Regions from separate parts of the Nonomuraea sp. NPDC050451 genome, predicted to be linked through region 1. Evidence: riboswitches for the same ligand, from Rfam matches in the RefSeq annotation. Region 1 holds a riboswitch; each other region holds the start of a gene.
What was found. Region 1 has a riboswitch for thiamine pyrophosphate ahead of tenA (thiaminase II). Riboswitches for the same ligand answer to the same signal wherever they lie in the genome.

Region 1 (4,474 bases):
GTGGCGCTGAAGCTGGCCCGCGGCGAGCACGCCGCCGCGATCGACGACCTGCGCGACCTGATCGGCGAGCACCCCTACCGCGAGGACCTGTGGCAGCAGCTGATCCTCGCCCTGCACCACAGCGGCCGGCGGGCCGAGGCCCTGAACGCCTACGCCACGATCAGGCGGCAGCTCGTGGACGAGCTGGGCATCGAGCCGGGCCAGGAGTTACGTGACGTGCACGCGTCCGTACTGGCGGGCGATGCCCCGCCCGCGCCCGTCGCGGCGGCGCCGCCCCACCAACTCCCTGCGGACGTACCGGACTTCACCGGCAGGGCGCACGACGTCGCGGCCGTGACCCGCGCCCTTTCCCCCGAGGCGCACCGGCCGGACGGGCCGCCCGCGATCGCCGTGGTGACCGGACCGCCGGGGGTGGGCAAGTCCGCGCTGGCCGTGCACTGCGCCCACGCCTTACGGGCGGGCTACCCCGCCGGCCAGCTCTACCTGTGCCTGGGCGGCACCGACGCCGAGCCCGCCGATCCGCTCGACCTCCTGGCCGAGGCCCTGCGCGCGCTGGGCGTCGCGGAGGCGGCCCTGCCGCCCACCGTGCGCGAGCGCGCCTCGCTCTACCGTTCCCTTCTGTCCGAGCGCCCGATGCTCGTCCTCCTCGACGACGCCGCCGACACCGCCCAGGTACGAGCCCTGCTCCCCGGCAGCGGCAGCGCGGTGCTCGTCACGAGCCGCCGGCGCATCGCCGAGCTCCCCGGCGCGCTCCAGCTCGAACTCGACGTGCTGCCCCCCGCGGAGGCCGAGCAGCTCCTGGGCCGGATCGTCGGCCCCGCACGGGTGGCCGAGGAGCGCGAGGCCGCCCAGGCGATCGTGCGCTCCTGCGGCCACTTACCGCTGGCCGTCCGGGTGGCCGGGGCCCGGCTGGCCGGACGGCCCGGGTGGTCGCTGGGCGTGCTGCGGCAGCGGCTGGAGGACGAGGCCGGCCGCCTCGACGAGTTACGCGCGGGCGACCTGGAGGTACGCGGCTCGTTCGAGCTCAGCTACCGGCGGCTGCCCGACGACGCCGCCCTGGCCTTCCGCGCGATCGGCATGCTCGGCGAGCAGTCCGTGCCGGGCTGGGTGGCCGACGCCGCGCTCGACCGGCCCCGGTCCGACGCCATCGTGGACACCCTGGTGGACGCCAACCTCCTGCGGCTGGCCGGCACCGACCCCGTCGGCCAGCCCCGTTACCGGCTCCACGACCTGATCCGCTGCGCCGCCAAGGAGAAGGCGGGCGGCGACACCGAGCGGCACGCGCTGGCCCGGGTGCTCGGCGGCTGGCTGACCGCCGCCGAGCACGCCTCCTTGCGACTGCCCACCACTCTCTTCGGGCTGACCTCCGACCTGGCGCCCCGCTGGAGCCTGGAGCGGGAGACCCTCGGACGCCTGACCGCCCAGCCGCTGTCGTGGTTCGACGCCGAGCGGGAGTCGCTGGTGGAGGCCGTACGGCTGGCCGCCGACGCGGGCCTGGCCCAGTCCGCGTGGGGGCTGGCCGCCACCCTGGTCCCGTACTTCGACCTGCACTGCCGCCTGGACGAGTGGCAGCTCACGCACCGCCTCGCCCTGGACAGCGCCCGCGCGGCCGGCGACCGCCACGGGGAGGCCGCCATGCTGCGCGGCCTGGCCCAGGTCTGCCTCTACCAGGACCGCTACGCCGAGGCCGAGGACATGTTCCGTCGAGCCCGCGCCATCTTCCACGAGCTGGGCGACACGCGGAGCGAGGCCATCTCGATCTGCGGGCTGGCGGCGGTCAACCAGTTCTCCAGCCGCCATCTCAAGGCGCTCGGCTCCTTCCGGCAGGCGCTGGCCATGTTCCTGGCCATCGGCGACCGCAGCGGCGAGGCGTACGCGCGGCAGGCGATCGGGCGCGTCTATCTGTCGCTGCGGGACCTGCGGCAGGCGTCCAGGTGGCTGGGGGACGCGCTGCGCCTGGCCGAGGAGCTCGACGACGCCCACCGCGAGGGCTGCGTGTCGATGCAGCTCGGCCGCATGTACGACCTGTTCGCCGAGTCGGACCGGGCCATGCGCTACCAGGGGCACGCGCTGGACATCTTCGAGGCGCTCGGTGACCGCCACTGCGGCGCGTACGCGATGCGGAACCTGGGCGGGCTCCAGGTGGCGAGGGGCGACCGTTCGGACGGCTCCGACCAGTTGGAGCGCTCCCTGGTGATCTTCCAGCAACTGGGGGATCGCAGCGGGGAGGCGGACACGTACCAGACGCTCGGCGAGCTGTACCGCTCGTCCGGGCGTGCCGCGCTTGCCACCCATTACCTGCACCAGGCCCGCGAGCTGCGCCGGGAGCTCAGCGAGTCGTTCGCGTGAGGGCCGGCTGGAGCCACTGGCCGGTGGGCCAGGTCTCCAGGCGCCAGGCGCTGTCCCAGAACATCCACTCGTACTCGGTGGCCCGGCAGAACGCCTCGTCCATCGCCCGGCGGGTCTCGGGGTCGGCGGTCTCGGCCAGCCGGTCGGTGATGGCCTTGGCCTGCTCGACCGAGGCGGCGAAGGCGGGGTCGGAGTAGGTGCCGATCCAGGTCCGGTACGGGTGGTCGGCCGCGCCCGCCGTACGTTCGAGCAGCGCCGCGCCGACGTCCTGGTAGACCCAGAAGCACGGCAGCACGGCGGCGGCGAGCACGGGCAACGGGGCGGCCAGGGCGGTGGCCTGGAGGTAGGAGGAGTAGGCCAGGCAGGTCGGCGAGGTGGCGACGGCCGCCGTCTCGCCGGCCGTCAGCCCGAACTGCTCCAGGTAGCCGGTGTGCAGGGCCCGCTCGACGACCAGCGCCGTGTGGGCGCTCTGCGCGAAGAACGCGGCGTCGGCCGGGGCGGTGGCGCGGGCCGAGGCGGTCGCGAGGACCTTGGCGTAGGCCACCAGGTAGCGCCCGTCCTGGACGAGGTAGAACGCGAAGCGCTCGCGGTCGAGGGTGCCGTCGCCGAGCGCGGCGTTGAACGGGTGGTCGTGGATCGCTTCGAGCAGCGTGGCCGTGCGCGCCCAGATTTTCTCACAGAAGGTCACCGATGACGTCCCTTCGCTAGTGCGAACTAGATCAGGTTCGACGGGTGTGATCTCAGCCCGGCAGCCCGGGCACCCCGCGTCGCGGCCAACGCTAGCAGAAGGCACGGTCCGGTCGTGAGGGAGGCTCGGGAGCTAGATAGCCAAAAGGCCCATAAGGCCTCGAACAGAAGGAAGCTCTCGAATTGCCTCACGACCGGAAGACGAACGTATCAGGCGGGGATCAGTTCGTGCAGCGTACCGGCCGTGTAGACGCGCGACTCCGCCGGGAGGCCGGCCGGCGCCTCCAGCCCGATGTAGGTGGTGTGCGCGGCCGTCGAGCTCTTGGCACGCAGCAGGTCGGCCAGGTAGCGCACGCGCAGGTAGTCGCGTTCGACGATGGAGCGCACCAGCAGGGAGGCGCTGACGCGGTTGCCCTCCACCTGGTTGAAGCCGGGGTGCCCCTTCAGGTAGAGGTGCAGCCACTTCACCAGCCAGCCGCCGTCGGCGCCGCGCAGGAAGACCAGCGGCAGGGCGATCCGGCCGGAGCCGCGCAGGTCCGACTTCATGCGCACGGTACGCGGCTCGAACGGCCTGCCCTCCTGCTCGGCCTCCCTGGTCATGTAGCCGAAGAACGCCTCGGCGGCCTCGTCGAACCCTTCCCCGGCGTAGATGTTCACCTGCGGGATGATGATCGGCTGGGTCGCGGCGGCGAGCCGGATGTCGACGAACTCGGACGCCCCGTCGGGCGCCTCGGTGAGGTCGCCGGAGTACTGGGCGAAACCGTTGGTGTAGTTCGTCCAGGAAATGTGCGTCGGGTTGTCGTAGGTGGCGTCGAGCATGAGCGCGGACAGGTCGTAGTCGGTACGCTGCCCGGCCTCGTGCCAGTGGACGAAGAACCTGAGCAGTTCGCCGTCCACCACCGACACCGAGCCCCGGGGCAGCATGCCGAGGCCGGGCACGACGGCCTTGCCGGACAGCGGCAGGGCGACGTCCAGCACGTCGGGGTCGACGATCAGCTCGCCGGGGTCGGGGAGTCGACGGGCGATCTCCTCGTCCAGGATGGCCAGCGCCCGCGCCAGGGCCTCCTCCTCCAGCGGCGAGCGGGAGTCGGGGGCCGCCCACGCCCTGCCGTGCCGGTTGACGAAGACGCGGCCCGCGACGGGGGCGAGCCGGTTCTGCAGGTGCTCGCGCAGCGACAGCAGGACGCGGCCGGAGGCGCCCGAGGCGGCCCCTTCCACGGCGTCCAGCACGGCCGTCGTGGACGGGCCGGTCCGCAGCAGGTGGTCGAGGCGGCGCAGCAGCGCGCCGGGCGCCTTCTCCAGCAGCTTCACCGCCTCGGCGGTACGGCCCGACGACAGGGCGGCCTCGACCCGGCCGTCCAGGCTCGGAGCCCGGCGGGCGCCCCTGGCCGTTTCGAAGACGTCCCGGGCGCGCGGGAACTGCGGGTACTCGTGGGGG
Region 2 (4,474 bases), on a different contig from region 1:
TCGTCACAGTCATGCTTCGACACTAACCTCCCAGCCATGAGTGTCTCGGAGAAGTTGCACGCCGTCGGCCGCCCGCTGCTGCGGGCGCAGCTCGAGCATCCGACCGTGGCCGGCATCGCGCGTGGCGACCTGCCCGAGCCGGTGTTCAGGTCGTGGCTGGAGCAGGACTACCTGTTCCTGCTCGACTACGTACGGGTGTTCGCGCGGCTGGCCTGGCAGGCGCCCGACGGGCATCTGGGTGACCTGGTGGACCTGGCGCACACCACGTACCACGACGAGTTGAGCCTGCACAGGTCGCTGTCGGCGGAGTTCGGCGCCGATCTGGAGGGGGCGGGGAAGGGGCCGGCGTGCGCGGCGTACACGGCGTTCCTGCTGGAGTCGGCGGCGTCGTATGGGGAGGGGCTGGCGGCGCTTTATCCGTGTATGTGGGGATATTCGAGTCTCGGGCAGATATTGGCGGAAAATCCGCCTGCTGAGCCGAGATATCGGGCGTGGGTGGACACGTACGCGGATCCGGGGTTCGCGGCGCTCACCGCGCGGATCGCGCAGATGATCGACGAGGTCGGCCCGGACCCGGCGCGGGCCGAGGAGCTGTTCGCCGAGGGGATGGCGCACGAGCTGGCCTTCTGGAGCGTGCCGTAGCCGTCCACAGGCTGTGGACGGCCGGACGCGCACGTACCCTGGGGACATGCCGGAACTTCCCGAAGTGGAGTCGCTCACCCATTTCCTGCGCGAGCGGGCCGTGGGCCGTACGGTCCTGGGGGTCGACGTGGTGGCCATCCAGGCGCTCAAGACGTTCGACCCGCCGGTGACCGCGCTCGGCGGGCTGACCATCACCGGCGTGGCGCGGCACGGCAAGTTCCTCGACCTCGACTGCGACGGCCTCCACCTGGTCATCCACCTGGCCCGGGCGGGGTGGCTGCGCTGGCGCGACGACCTTTCGGGCGCGAAGCCCGTACGTCCCGGCAAGGGTCCGCTCGCGGTACGGGTCCGGCTGGCGCCCGACGAGGAGGGCCTGGCACCCGGGTTCGAGCTGACGGAGGCGGGGACGCAGAAGCGCCTGGCCGTCTACGTCACCAAGAACCCGGACGACGTCCCCGGCGTCGCCGCACTCGGCCCCGACCCCCTCGACGAGTCCTTCACCGTCGACGCGCTCAAGCGCATCGTGGGCGGCAACCGCACCCAGATCAAGGGGCTGCTGCGCGACCAGAAGATCATCGCCGGCATCGGGAACGCGTACTCGGACGAGGTGCTGCACGCGGCCAAGATGTCCCCGTTCAAGATCGCGGCCACGCTGACGGACGCGCAGATCGCCGACCTGCACGAGGCCATCATCGCCACCCTGGTGGAGGCGGTGGAGCGGGCGCACGGGCTGGCGGCCAAGGACCTCAAGGCCGAGAAGAAGTCGGGACTGCGGGTCCACAACCGGACCGGGCAGCCGTGCGACGTCTGCGGCGACACGATCCGCGAGGTGTCCTTCGCGGACTCCTCGCTGCAGTACTGCCCCACCTGCCAGACCGGCGGCAAGCCCCTCGCCGACCGCCGGCTGTCCCGCCTTCTCAAGTGAGCCCGATGGAAGAAGACACGGTGGAACCGCTCGACGACTACGACGTGCGCCAGTGGGACACGCGCGAGGACTGCGAGGTACGCCAGATCCTCGACCGCATCGCCGACAAGTGGTCGCTGCTCGTGATCGCCCTGCTCGACTGCCAGAGCCTGCGCTTCACCCAGCTCCGCCGCGAGATCGACGGCGTCAGCCAGCGCATGCTCAGCGTGACCCTGCGCCAGCTGGAGCGCGACGGCCTGGTCAGCCGCACGGTCCACCCCGTCGTGCCGCCCAGGGTGGACTACGCGCTCACGCCGCTCGGCCGCACGCTGCACGAGACCATCAAGTCGCTGGTCACCTGGACGGAGGCGCACCAGGAGGAGATCGCCGCGGCGCGTGCTGCCTACGACGCCAGGCGCGAGATGATGGAGTCATGACCGTTCCTGAGATCGAGGCCAATGCCGTTCCCGCAGACGCTTACCTGCTCGACGTCCGTGAGCAGGACGAGTGGGTCGCGGGGCACGCCCCGGAGGCCGTGCACATCCCCATGACCCAGATCCAGGGTCGGGTCGACGAGGTGCCCGGCGACCGCACCGTCTACGTCGTCTGCCGGGTGGGCGGCCGGTCCCTGCAGGTCGCGGCCTGGCTCAACCAGCTCGGGCGCGACGCCGTCAACGTCGGCGGCGGCATGCAGTCGTGGGAGTTCGCGCGCCGCCCGATGGTGAGCGAGACCGGGCAGCAGCCGTTCGTGGCGTAAAGGCGCACTGTGGCGGTTTTGCCGTCACTAAGGCATGATGAGGGCGCCAACTGCAGATCGTCGCGGGAGCTCGGGGTTCGCCGGGCTGAGAGGGCAGCAAACAGATCCGCTGCCGACCGCCTGAACCTGTCCGGATAATGCCGGCGTAGGGAGTGTGCGATGACGCATGTCGTCGACGAAGTTCCGCTGACTCTTGAAGGCAGGCCGCCGAAGACCCTGGGCGTGCTCGACCAGGGTGCGCTCTGGGCGAACCTCGGTGTCAGCCTCCTGGGCTTCTCCGGAGCGTCGCTCCTGCTCAATCCCCTGGGCAACGCTCCGCTCAGCCTGACCGCCGCGCTCCTGGCGACCGTGGTCGGCAGCCTGATCGGCACCGCCATGGTGGGCCTGTCCGCCGTCCCCGGCACCCAGACGGGGCAGCCCGCGATGGTGCTGCTGCGGGGCCTGTTCGGGGCGCGGATCTCGTACGTCCCCACGGTGCTCAACATCGTCCAGATGCTCGGCTGGGCCGCCTTCGAGCTGTGGGTGATCGCCAAGGCGGCCAGCGCGATCTTCGGCGCCGTGCCGTACCAGGTGTGGGTGGTGGCGGCGGGGGTGCTGACCACCGCGCTCACGATCTGGCCGCTCGGGTCCGTCAGGCTGCTGCGGCGGTACGTCACCATCGGCGTGATCGTGTCGATGGTGTGGTTCGCCTGGTTCTTCCTGACCAGGGCGCCCGCGCACACGGGCGGGTCCTGGACGGCGTTCGCCCCGGCCGTGGACTACGTCATCGCGCTGTCGGTGTCGTGGGTGCCGATGGCGGCCGACTTCGCCCGGCACTCCAGGTCGAGCAGGTCCGCGTTCACCGGTGTGGTCGGCGGCTACTCGCTGGCTCAGGTGGCCTGCCTGGGCCTGGGCGTGTTCGCAGTGGCCATGGCGGGGGCGGGCAAGGTGGCGGCCGATCCGACGTCGGTGTTCGGCCCGTTCGTGGCGGTGCCGCTGGGCGCGCTGTTCTTCGCGATCCTGGTGCTGCGCGAGACCGACCAGTCCTTCGCCAACGTCTACTCCACCACGGTCTCGCTGCAGAACCTGATGCCGCGGGTGGACCGGCGCGTCTTCTCCATCGCCATCGGCGTGCTGAGCGTCGCGATCGCCCTGGTCGTGGACGTCAACTCGTACGGGGCGTTCCTGGGGGTGATCGGGGCGGTCTTCGTGCCGATGTTCGCGGTGCTGGCCGTGGACTACTTCGTGCTCGGCGGCTCACGGAGCTGGAACACCGCGGAGCGCGCGCCCTCGCGCTGGTCGAGGCTGGTGCCGTGGGCCCTCGGCTTCGTGGCGTACTGGCTGACGACCTCCACGCTCACGGTCAAGCCATGGGACGGCTTCTGGCAGGGGGTGCGCGACGCCATCGGCTTCACCCGGCAGCCGTGGATGAACGGGGCGCTCGGCGCGGCCATCGTCGCCGGGCTGGTCACCCTGCTGATCGGCTGGTCGACACGCGCTTTTCGACGTTGAGCAGGTGCTGCTTGGCGGCCGCGCCACCCGCGTAGTCGCCGAGCGCGCCGTCCTCGCGCACCACCCGGTGGCACGGCACGATCACGCACACGGGGTTGGAGGCCAGCGCGTTGCCGATCGCCCGCAGCGCGCGTGGCCTGCCGATGCTCGCGCCGATCTCCTCCAGCGTCGTGGTGGTGCCGTACGGGACCGCCATCGTCTTCTGCAGCACCGTGCGGGCGAAGGACGTCGCCAGCGTCAGGTCGACGGGCGTGGTGAACGCGCGCAGGCGGCCGGAGAAGTAGGCGTCCAGTTCCCTGCGCACCGGGTCGAGCCGGCGCGCATCCGGCCCGATGAACGTGCCCACGTGCCTCGTGATCAGCTCGAACACGGCGTTTTCCGGCTCGAAGCTGCACGCCGCGATGCCCTTGCCGGTGACCGCGAGCACCAGCCGGCCGACGGCGCCGTCATAGGTGCCGAACGCGATGTCAGGAGGTGTCTCACCTCGATAGGTGCTGGAGGTCACGCGCAACAGGGCATCGAGATCGCCGCTCGACATGCCACCAGCCTCCCCGCCGCCGAGAATCACCGTGACCGCAGCGTATCGGACGGATCGCCCGACGCACTCACCACGCCACGTGCACTATGGAGGAGTGGGGGACGAATGGGCCGGTAGTGACGACGAGATAGCTCGCGCTGCC
Region 3 (4,474 bases), on a different contig from region 1:
CTCGACCTTGATCCAGTTGGTGCCGAGGGCCTCCCTGGCCAGCCGCGCCGTCAGCACGGCCTCGCCCGCCGTGAAGCAGCCCGCCGTGTTGGGGAGCACCTTGATGTCCCGCTTGCGCAGCACGTCCAGGACCGAGCCGGGGGCGTTCGGGTCGACCCGCCGGATCGCCACCGTGGTCAGCTCGGTGCCGGAGGCGGCCAGTGCCTGGTCGAGCACGTCCAGCGAGGGCGCGCCGCCGGTGCCCATGATGAGCCGGGAGGAGAAGCTCTCCCCGGCGATGATCAGATCATCCACCTTGCACCGCCGTCAGAACCTCCACCCGGTCACGGTCGCTGAGCGCCGTCGTCTCCCACGAGCTCCGCGTGACCACCTCGTCGTTGACGGCCACGGCCACTCCGGTGGTGGCCGTGGTCAATGTGCGTACGGCCTGCGCCACGGTCGTGCCGTCGGCCACCTCGTGCGAGGTCCCGTTGATCATCACAATCATGAAATTTCCCGAAATCTCCCAGGTGAGCACATTGCCGCGAGCTCGCCCTCCTCGCCCAGCAGGATGTCCGCCGTGAGCGGCGACAGGAGCACGCCGCCCCGGTGATGACCGGTGGCCAGCGCCAGCCCCGGGGTGCCGCTCGGGCCGATGAGCGGCAGGTTGTCCGGCGTGCCCGGCCGCAGCCCGGCCACCACGTCGGCGACCTCCAGCTCGGTGACGCCCGGCACCAGCTCCCTGGCGTCGCGCAGCAGCTCGTAGAGCCCGCCCGCGGTCACCCTGGTGTCGAAGCCCATCTCCTCCTGCGTGGCCCCGACCACCAGCTCGCCGTCGCCCCGGGGGACCAGGTAGACCGGCGTGCCGTGCACGGTGCCGCGGACGCACCGGGTGAGCAGCGGCTGCGGGGAACGCAACCGCATGATCTGCCCCTTGACCGGCCGCACCGGCACCTCGGCCAGCCCGGCGCTCCACGCCCCGGCCGCCAGGACCACCCGCTCCGCCCGCAGCTCGGCTCGCCGGTCGTCGTCGCCGGACGGCTCCAGGCGTACCCCTGTGACCCGGCCGCCGTCGCGCAGCAGCTCGCCGACGCGCGCCCGTACGAGCCGGACTCCCCGCCGGTCGAGCGCGGCGAGCAGCGCCGCCGTCACGCGGCGCGGGTCCACCCACGAGTCGCCGGCGGCCAGCAGCCCGCCGCGCACCGAGGGGGCCAGCATGGGCTCCAGGCGGCGGCACTCGCGGCCGGTCAGCCGCTGGACGGGCAGCTCCAGCTTCTCCAGGTAGGCGGCCAGCTCGTCCAGCGCGGCCAGGTCGTCCGCCCCGAACGCCACGTCGAGCGTCCCCTCGGAGCGCAGGTCCAGGGCCTCGGCGCCCGCCAGCCCCGCGTCGGCGGCCAGCTCGACGGCGAAGGCGGGCCAGCGGCGCAGCGACGCCACGCCGAGCCGCAGCAGCGGCACCTCCGTATAGGTGACCTCGCTGACCGGCGCCAGCATCCCCGCCGCCGCGTGCGAGGCGCCCGAGGCGGGGGCCGGGTCCACCAGGGTGACGGGCCGCCCTTCGCGGGCCAGCCGCCAGGCCACGGAGAGCCCGACGACCCCGCCGCCCACGATCACATCCATCCGCGCTCCCTTCGCCGGCATGATCCGGATCAGGTGTCTTGCGGTCGAAGGCCCGATCGGCAGCCTTCCTCTCAGCCCGGTCACGGCCGGACTCCCGCGCGTCTTACGCCCCCAGCCTACGGCCTCGCTGCGACGCCCGGACACCGGCCCACGTTAGGGTCATGAACGTGAACAAAGTCGTGGTGGTGGGAGCGGGCCTGGCCGGAGTGCGCACCGTGGAGGCGCTGCGCGCACGGGGGTTCGGCGGGAGGATCACGCTGATCGGTGAGGAGCGGCATCGCCCCTACGACCGTCCACCGCTGTCCAAGGCCGTGCTGTTCGGCGACGCCGACACCAGCTACGTCGACACCGACCTGGCCGCGATCGACGTGGAGTTCCAGCCGGGGGTCAGCGCCAAGGCGCTGCGCGAGGGGGTCGTGGAGACCACCGAGGGCGAGATCGGCTACGACGGGCTGGTCATCGCCACCGGCGCCGAGCCGATCAGGCTGCCCGGCGACGGCCCGCAGCACGTGCTGCGCACGCTCGACGACGCCCACGAGCTCAGGGCCGTGCTCGTCCCCGGCGCCCGCGTCGCGATCATCGGCGCCGGCTGGATCGGGGCGGAGGTGGCCACCGCCGCCCGCCGTGCCGGGTGCGCGGTGACCGTGATCGAGGCCGGCCCGGCGCCGCTCGCGACGGCCGTCGGCGCCGAGATCGGGGCCCGCACCGAGCGCTGGTACGACGGCATCGACCTGCGGCTCGACACCATGGTCGACTCCGTGGACGAGGGCGGCGTGCGGCTGGTGGGCGGCGAGTTCGTGGACGCCCACGTGGTGGTCGCGGGCATCGGCGTGCGCCCGGCCGTCGAATGGCTCACCGGCGCCGACATCGACCTCCACAACGGCGTCGTCGTGGACGAGTACCTGCGCGCCTCCCTCCCCAACACGGTCGCCGTCGGCGACTGCGCCGCCTGGTGGTCGCGCCGCTGGCAGACCAGGCTCAGGGTCGAGCACTGGGACACCGCGCTCAACGCCCCCGAGGTGGCCGCCGCCAGCTTGCTGGGCGAGGACGTCGCGTACGATCCCGTTCCGTACTTCTGGTCGGAGCAGTTCGGGCACATGGTGCAATATGCCGGTCATCATTCGGCAGGAGAGCGCTTGATCTATCGGGGCGAGCCGGAGGGAAAGTGGTCGGCCGTCTGGCTCACGGCCGACGACGTCCTCGCCGCGGTGCTCGCCGTGGACCGGCCGCGGGACCTCGTACAGGGGCGCAGAATCATCGACGCGGGACATCGTCTCCACACGGAACGCCTGGTAGATCCAGAAGTTCCCCTACGAGATTGTGTTGTTTGAGCAAGCACGGCATGTGGTAGTTGTGGTTTCGTGACGCTTTCTGTTGCACAGATCGACCGGGAGACCGACCAGCTCGTCGACGAGTGGCTCACGCTCCCCGAAGTGGCCTCGCGCCTTGACCTTCCGATAGGGCGGGCCAAGCAACTCCTCAAGGACCACAAGCTGCTCGGTGTACGCCGGGGGAGCGGCGGGCCGCAGGTGCCCGCGGTGTTCCTCGATGGAAAGGATGTGATGAAGGGCCTGCCCGGCACGCTGACCGTGTTGCTGGACGCCGGCTACGACGATGTCGAGTCGCTGCGCTGGCTCTTCACCCCCGACGAGTCCCTGCCCGGATCGCCCATCGAGGCGATCAAGGCCGGCCGTCATACTGAGGTCAAGCGGCGTGCCCAAGCCCTCGGTTTCTGAAGCCCGCCTCTATCTCTGCACCGACGGCCGCCGCGACCGCGGCGACCTGGCGGAGTTCCTCGACTCGGTGCTGGCCGGCGGCGTGGACATCATCCAGCTGCGGGAGAAGGGTCTGGAGGCCCGCGAAGAACTCGCGCTCCTCGAGGTCTTCCGCGACGCCTGCGACCGGCACGGCAAACTGCTGGCCGTCAACGACCGGGCGGACATCGCCTACGCCGCCCGGCCCGACGTGCTCCACCTGGGGCAGGACGACCTTCCTGTGACGGTCGCGCGAGAGATACTCGGCGACGACATCGTCATCGGACGGTCCACCCACTCCGTGGCCGAGGCTTCCGCCGCGGCAGCGGAGCCGGGCGTCGACTACTTCTGCTGCGGCCCCATCTGGCCCACGCCCACCAAGCCCGGCCGCCCGGCCCCCGGCCCGCCGCTGCTCCGGCACGCGGCCGCGCTGGAGACCACGCGGCCGTGGTTCGGGATCGGCGGCATCGACCTCGCGAACCTGGACGAGGTGATGTCGTACGGCGTGCGCCGGGTGGTGGTCGTACGCGCGATCACGGACGCGGAGGATCCGGGCGCGGCGGCGGCGGAGTTCGCCAAGCGCCTGTCCTCCATCTGACCGCGGCGGCCGCCTGAGCGCAGGAGGCCACCCGACCGACATGGGCCTTGTGACCCATGAGGCCCCTCGACCGACATGGGTCTTGCGACCCATGAGGCCCCCGGACCGACGAGGCGCCCGTCACCACACGGGCGCCTCCGAGCCGGAGGCGCTCGTGTCGGTCAGGTCTTGCGGGAGGTGGCCGCGATGGCCAGCTCCGTCAGAGCCGCGCGCGCCTCCGCCGTGATCGGCGCCCCGTCGAGCGCGGACAGCGCGTCCCCCAGATAGTCGCCGATCAGGTCCTCGCACTCCTGCAGCGCGCCCGTGTCGTCGATGATCTGCCGCAGCGTCTCCACTCCGCGCTCGTCCAGCCCGGGATCCCCCAGCAGCCGCCGGACGGTCTGCGCCGCACCCGGGGACGCCGCCGCCAGCGTGCGGGCCACGAGCATCGTCCGCTTGCCCTCCCGCAGGTCGTCGCCGGCGGGCTTGCCCGTCTGCGCCGGGTCGCCGAACACCCCCAGGATGTCGTCACGCAGCTGGAACG

Region 2: it holds a riboswitch for thiamine pyrophosphate, as region 1 does, so the genes downstream of both, ACIBI9_RS51645 (purine-cytosine permease family protein) here and tenA (thiaminase II) in region 1, are expected to answer to the same signal.
Region 3: it holds a riboswitch for thiamine pyrophosphate, as region 1 does, so the genes downstream of both, thiO (glycine oxidase ThiO) here and tenA (thiaminase II) in region 1, are expected to answer to the same signal.

Annotation. Positions count from the first base shown of each region.
Region 1 is NZ_JBITHZ010000063.1:764-5,237, forward strand. Features, by position in the region: gene ACIBI9_RS64555 (BTAD domain-containing putative transcriptional regulator) at 1-2,349, shown strand, start outside; gene tenA (thiaminase II) at 2,330-3,037, opposite strand; TPP riboswitch at 3,029-3,124, opposite strand; gene ACIBI9_RS64565 (hypothetical protein) at 3,247-4,474, opposite strand, start outside.
Region 2 is NZ_JBITHZ010000032.1:43,799-48,272, forward strand. Features, by position in the region: gene ACIBI9_RS51620 (GPP34 family phosphoprotein) at 1-13, opposite strand, end outside; gene ACIBI9_RS51625 (TenA family protein) at 37-642, shown strand; gene ACIBI9_RS51630 (Fpg/Nei family DNA glycosylase) at 689-1,567, shown strand; gene ACIBI9_RS51635 (winged helix-turn-helix transcriptional regulator) at 1,573-1,983, shown strand; gene ACIBI9_RS51640 (rhodanese-like domain-containing protein) at 1,980-2,303, shown strand; TPP riboswitch at 2,356-2,475, shown strand; gene ACIBI9_RS51645 (purine-cytosine permease family protein) at 2,463-3,794, shown strand; gene ACIBI9_RS51650 (methylated-DNA--[protein]-cysteine S-methyltransferase) at 3,751-4,332, opposite strand; gene ACIBI9_RS51655 (ATP-binding protein) at 4,427-4,474, shown strand, end outside.
Region 3 is NZ_JBITHZ010000001.1:549,610-554,083, forward strand. Features, by position in the region: gene ACIBI9_RS02455 (thiazole synthase) at 1-294, opposite strand, end outside; gene thiS (sulfur carrier protein ThiS) at 287-478, opposite strand; gene thiO (glycine oxidase ThiO) at 484-1,599, opposite strand; TPP riboswitch at 1,589-1,707, opposite strand; gene ACIBI9_RS02470 (NAD(P)/FAD-dependent oxidoreductase) at 1,761-2,930, shown strand; gene ACIBI9_RS02475 (Rv2175c family DNA-binding protein) at 2,961-3,335, shown strand; gene thiE (thiamine phosphate synthase) at 3,313-3,951, shown strand; gene ACIBI9_RS02485 (polyprenyl synthetase family protein) at 4,113-4,474, opposite strand, start outside.